2 regions of the Lactobacillus panisapium genome follow, and region 2 is predicted to be linked to the other one. Evidence: predicted binding sites of a transcription regulator. Region 2 holds the regulator's gene; the other holds the start of a gene.
The links. The regulator NrdR, encoded in region 2, represses ribonucleotide reductase genes. The targets are predictions, from matches to a motif close to ACACNATATATNGTGT.
Positions count from the first base shown of each region.

Region 1 (3,210 bases), 730 kb from region 2:
TCCCCGCATAATCCATATATAAAATTTCAAGACTAGGCGTAATGGTTTAAAGTGTGAGACTAAGCCTAAGCTGACAATGATGCCAAGAGGAATAGAGATAACTAGTGTCCATATAAAGAGGATTAGCGTCATTTTTGCGCCAGAAAATAGAGAAGGCATGATTGAGATAATATAGTTCATTGTGTTCTCCTTTGTAGCAGCCGTACAACTCAGCTGAGTTAGTTGAATTCTAGGTGAAATTAAAATTACCTGAAAAAGTTACATAGAACAAGCATACCACAGTTTTTTTCTGATAAAGCATGTGACTGTAGACTTTTTAAATGATATCGCTTAATTAAGCACTATCATTGCAAAATGGCAAAAAAAATCGCTTCTCTAACTTTTAAGTAGAAAAGCGATTAGATCTTTAGGCATCAATTTCAATTTTCGTTGACTTATCCCATGATTCAGGCAACTTGCCCATTTCCTTTAATTTAGCAACAATTTGCTCTAAAACAACTTCGCGAGCGTGCTCATCCGTCATAAAGTCAAGTTCATCGCCATTTATTTCCATTTTTGGCGAGTAGTCATAGTTTTCGTACCATGGCTTGTAATAACGTAAGAGCCGTTTGTAATAATCCTCAAGCGTTGCGTCATAACTGAGCTGTTCGTATGGTCGGCCACGCTTTTGAATTCGTTTGAGCATTGTGTCATAAGAAACATTAATGTGAACAAGCAAGTCAGGATTTTTCTTTGGCATATGCTTTAGCTCATTCATCATATTATTCAAAAGCTCATAATAAGTGTCAACTTCTTCAGTAGTTGCGCGGCCAATATCTGCGTTCATTTGGAAAAAGAGTGCATCTTCATAGATGGAACGATCAAGCACATTGTTATCATCGGTTAGCGCATCTTTGATACTACGAAAGCGTGTATTTAGGAAAAAGACTTGCAGTAAAAATGCATATTTCTTAGGGTCAGCATAAAAAAGTGGCAAGACAGGATTGTCGTCAACACTTTCATAGAAAGGCTTAGTTCCTAAATATTTAGCTAAAATACTGGTTAGACTGGATTTACCGGCTCCAATTGGGCCACTTAAAACAATAACTGTCATCACGTTCCTTCTTTATTTCAAATTGCCGATTTCACGCAATTTATTATCAATCTGGTTCAAAACTTCTTTTTTAGCGTCTTCGTTGCCGATGAAATCATACCGATCACCGTCAATTGCTATTTTGGCAGATGCATCATAGTTTTCATACCATGGTTCATAGTAGCGAATTAAACGTGCGTAGTAATCTTTCAGACTAGGATCAGTACTAATTTGCTCATAAGAACGGCCACGTTTTTCAATGCGTTTTAACATTGTGTCTAAAGATACGCGAATGTAAATTAATAAGTCAGGCTTTTTGCTTGGATTTCCAGGAGTATCCTCCATCATATTTTCAAGCAGACTGTCATAAATTTTAAATTCAGTAGGGTCGGCAACCTTACTTTCAGCGTTCATCTGGAAAAAGAGAGCATCTTCATAAATTGAACGATCGGAAACGCTATTTTTTTCTCTGACTGCCTGATTAATTTGAGCTAACCGATGGTTGAGCAAGTAGATATTAAGTAAAAAAGTGTACCGCTTCATGTCCTTGTAATATAAAGGAAGAACTGGATTATTATCAACTCCCTCATAAAAGGCCTGAGTACCTAAATGTTCGGCTAAAATACTGGTTAAACTGGATTTACCGGCTCCAATTGGCCCGCTTAAAACAATAACTTGAATCACGTTCTTTCTTAAATACAATATATAGATTCTTATCTAGTTTAATACGAGATATAGTGGCATACAAGTAAAAAGTTAATTGAAATTGCCACTAAAAAGTCAAGTGATTTTGTATAAAATAGTTAAAAAAATTACTGAGTAGAGCCAAATATTTTTCAATATTTAGATCAATAGTTATTGTTTCACGTGAAACAAAGTAACTGAGCAGTGCTAAAAAAACAGTCGTCAATTTTTGGTATATTATTTTGTTTTTAAACAGTAATAAGCTGGCAATATTTTTATGCAATAACTGGTATAAAATTTAAGAGGTTATCTTAGTTGTTAATGGCGGTAGATTTAGTTATTGCTACATAAAAAATCCAGCTAAATTAGACGGCTTTTGTGCTATTTTGCTTTGATAAAAAGTACTTCGTTTCACGTGAAACCAAAAAAGTGACGTAGCATTTAAGTGTACTACTTCACTTTTTAAAACTTATCCTGCTAAAGGATGATTATTTAACGCGGTCTTCTTTTTTATCTTCGACTTTGTCTTCAACCTTATCTTTTTGTTCGCCAATCTTATCCTTGGCATCTTGTGTTGCACCGGTAATCCGATCTTGCAGACTGACTGAATCTTTTTCGTGTTCTTCTTTAGTCTTAATATCAACAACGGTGACATTAACTTCAACCGTATCTAAGCCCGTCATTTCCTTAACCTTGTCGTAAATCTTTTGTCTGATTTCATCATAAAGTTTAGGAATTTCAACACCGTATTCAGCAATAATTTCGATATCAACTGCTACTTGCTTTTTACCAACTTCAACATTAACACCATTGGTAACATCATCGTTGTTAACAATCTTGTCAGCTAAGTTTGAGAAAAAGCCGCCGTTAACATCCAATAAACCTTTAACATCGGAGAGGGCAATACCAATAATCTTTTGAATGACTTTTTCGTCATACTTTAAGTCGCCCTTAATTTCTTGCTTTGAGCTGCTTGAGTTGTTTGCACTACTTTGATTATTATTTTGTACCATATTAAGTTCCTTTCAATTATTGTTTACTTACAAGACTTTTCAGCAGGGGCCAATAGTGTCCGACTAAAAAACCAACTACTAACATTACGACTACAAAAATAGTTTTAAAAAATCCTAGTCCCAAAAAACAAAATGCTAGTAACAAGCCGATTACAGCACCGCATATTTCTGGGAGGTGTTTTTGTAAAATTTCGTTCATTTCAGCCTCCTTTATTGAACGCGCGTCTCTGGTTTATCGGGGTTTTGATAATTAACAAATTTGATTTTGATCTTTGGCTTCTGTTCAATTCCCAATAACCGGTTAAGGTTGTTCTTTAACTCTTCTAAGTAATTTTCGAGAAGGGCACTAACATTTTCACCGCGCCCAAGATTACCACTAATTTTGATGTTGATCTTATGATTAGTGAGTTTTGAATCAACCTTGACTTTATTAATAAAAGG
Region 1 is NZ_CP048268.1:2,161,415-2,164,624, reverse strand. Features, by position in the region: gene GYM71_RS10235 (amino acid ABC transporter permease) at 1-180, opposite strand, end outside; gene GYM71_RS10230 (deoxynucleoside kinase) at 407-1,093, opposite strand; gene GYM71_RS10225 (deoxynucleoside kinase) at 1,106-1,756, opposite strand; gene GYM71_RS10220 (Asp23/Gls24 family envelope stress response protein) at 2,245-2,769, opposite strand; gene GYM71_RS10215 (DUF2273 domain-containing protein) at 2,786-2,968, opposite strand; gene amaP (alkaline shock response membrane anchor protein AmaP) at 2,980-3,210, opposite strand, start outside.
Region 1: the regulator NrdR is predicted to act here: its motif matches at 1,798-1,813, upstream of GYM71_RS10225 (deoxynucleoside kinase).

Region 2 (3,210 bases):
CGTATTCAAGATTAATTTAGGCCGATAACCCTTGGTCACTGGATCTTTTTTATTCTGCTGATCTAGGTAAAATTCGAATAAAGCAGACATGCTTTTATCAATCATTTCAGAGGTGATTTTATCTTGATTTTCACTAATAAACTGTTTAATTTTTGGCTCGGATAGAATCTCGGCCCGAATCTTAGCTACATCAAGATGGTCGGCTTTTTTCTTGTCTAAAAAATTATTGATTGACTTCATTTTTTCACCTACTTCATGCCATTTTGATCTTCAAATTTTTTGAAAAAGTCTTTTAAGTCAGCTGAAGAAACATCGGACTTAACACTAGATTTTTTCTTACTCCAATCAGTACCTTTTTCAACGCGTTTATTTTGCACATAACGGGGGTACTTAACCTTATTTTGCTCCCTTTTTTGCATATATTCAATTGCTTGGGCCCCATCTTTAACACCATGTTGAAGCCAATCATGTAAAATCCGATTAGCCAAGCGGTATGAAATATTCGGTGCACTTTTTAAGCAGGCATAAGTTAAGATATTAAGCAAATCAGCCGGGATTCCCTTTTCATTATATAAACTATCAAGTACTTTATATTCACTGGCATCAACATAATCATGCCGATCAGTCTTCAACCGGTACAAAAATTGAGCTGGTGATTTACTTTTAGCTAGTTGCAATACTTGCTGCTCATTTTTACTCAATTTAGCATTTATCGGTTGATCATCATTATATTTCTTAGTTTCTTGCTTAATTCGAGTCCTAGTATGAGAGCCGTGAATGCCACTAGCAATCGCTTGTTTAATTTGCACCATATCCAAGTGATAATCACCGTGAATACTTGTCAGGGCCTCATCGACAAATTCTTGTTCTGTTAACCCGTAAGTGCGCATTACAGAGCGGATTGCTTCCCGATTACGGTCAATCTCCGTTCCTGGAATCTGGTAAATTTCAAATTGCTGTTTCATGAAATTCCAGTCAACCGTATCATGCTCATTAATAGTAGCTTTGATATTATTGTCCGTTTTATTTTCTTTTGCGGCATATTTGACATCAACTGAAGGCTCAATTGCTTCTTGCTCAGGCAAACGAAAAACTTCCATAAACGAAGCAGAGATATCATCAGCATTCTGCATACCATTAACTTGGTTCTGCTTAGACTTACTTTCACGAGCAAAATCCTTACTTAATTTTTGAAAGGCAGAAATACCAACTTTTTCTTTAAGTAAGCTTGCTAAAAGAGGCGTTGAAAAAAATTCACTGCTGCTAGGGATGCAGGTTAAGCGAAAAACAAGCACTTGACCCATGATTTCATTATTAAGTAAACGCGTCTGAACTAGGCCAACACCCTCGAGCTTATGTAAAGCAGAAAATAAGTGCTTAACATCACAGTCAAGCTGTTCTTGCAGAGCATAAATACCCGTTGAGTCCGATAGCATTGCATGCGCATTAAAGTCCTCATTTAAACTAAAATATAAGGAAAATGCTAGTGAACCAATCAACGGCTGATAAAGTTTAACCAGAACCCGCACATCTTCTGGGAAAATATCAACTCGGTTAGCAATAAAAAATGGTTGTTTGGGATTAGGGGTCTCAAACATTTCTAGTTCCCCTTCTCTCGCTTAGCAATCATATCCTCCATTGTTTTCATGAAACTAGACATATCTTTAAATTCACGGTAAATGGAAGCAAAGCGAATGTAAGCAACATCATCTAGTTCAGCCAATTCATCCATTACTAGTTGACCGATTTTCTTCGAAGAAATCTCACTTACTCCCTGCTGTCTAACCTTATTTTCAACATGATCAACCAATTGCTCGAACTGCGAGCTTGTAATTGGACGCTTTTGACCAGCTGCCATGACACCATGCAAAATCTTTTTTCGGTTAAAAGGTTCCCGGGTATTGTCATTTTTGATTACCAATAATGGTGTTGTTTCAATTCGCTCAAAAGTAGTAAACCGAAAACCACAGTTTTCGCATTCACGCCGTCTTCTAATAGCACGATTTTCATCACTCGGTCGAGAATCAATCACGCGCGAGGCATTTTGCCGACAATTAGGACATTCCATACTGGTCCTCCTTTATTAATTTAAGTAGCAGCTCGTTTAATTTGTCTTCTAGTTCTTTTATTGTACCAGTATTTGTAACAACATAATCAGCTAATTTTTGCTTTTGCGCTAAAGGCATCTGACTATTAATTCGCTTTAATGCTTCAGCTTCAGTTATGTGATTACGCGCCAGCAAGCGTTTTACTTGCATTTTTTCAGGTACAGCAATCAGCAAACTGCGGTCACAATAGCTTAAACCACCTGACTCAAATAATAACGGTGCATCTACTATGATAAGTGGCTCATTTTCCTGTTTATGTTGGCTAATTTTAGTCTCGATTTCTTGAAAAATCAACGGGTGGGTAATTTCATTTAATTTAGCTAAGTCTTTAGGTGAATTAAAAACTAATTTACCTAACTTTGCGCGATCAATTGTTTTGTTTGCTGCTAAATACTGATCGCCAAAATAATTAATTACTAAATTGTAGCCCTTTTCACCTATATCTAAAATATGGTGAGCAATTAAATCACTATCAATTACTGGAATATGCTTTTTTATAAAAAAGCTATCAGCTGTACTTTTACCGCTAGCTATTCCCCCAGTAAGACCTAAGACAATGGTCATTGATAATTCACCTGACACTTAGGACAATATGTTGTTCCACGACCATTTACCTTGATTTTTTCAAGAGGGGTTCCACATCTTGCACATGGTTCACCTTTATGTCCGTATACCCGCAACATTTTCTGAAAGCCGCCAGTTTCACCATTAGCATCCAGATAAGTGTGGACGGTTGTCCCACGCTCAGCAATAGCTAATTTGATCAAAGAATTAATATTGTCATGCAATTGTTTCACTCTGGAAGGTGGAATCTTATTGGCCATACTTAACGGATGAATTCTAGTTAGCCATAAAACTTCATCGACATAAATATTGCCTAAACCGGCAACTACAGATTGATCAAGAAGCGTATTTTTAATATTTTTCTTTTTATGCTTAAGACAATTTGCAAAATAAGCAACCGTGAATTTATGAGAATTAGGTTCAAAGCCTAGTTTACTAATTCCTGTTGTTCTTTTTTCTGTTCCAGTTTTAACTAATTGCATTCGGCCAAATTTGCGGACATCATTATAACGCAAGGCTGTATTATCAGTAAAAGCAA
Region 2 is NZ_CP048268.1:1,428,082-1,431,291, forward strand. Features, by position in the region: gene dnaI (primosomal protein DnaI) at 1-240, opposite strand, end outside; gene GYM71_RS06825 (DnaD domain protein) at 249-1,598, opposite strand; gene nrdR (transcriptional regulator NrdR) at 1,601-2,068, opposite strand; gene coaE (dephospho-CoA kinase) at 2,055-2,672, opposite strand; gene mutM (bifunctional DNA-formamidopyrimidine glycosylase/DNA-(apurinic or apyrimidinic site) lyase) at 2,669-3,210, opposite strand, start outside.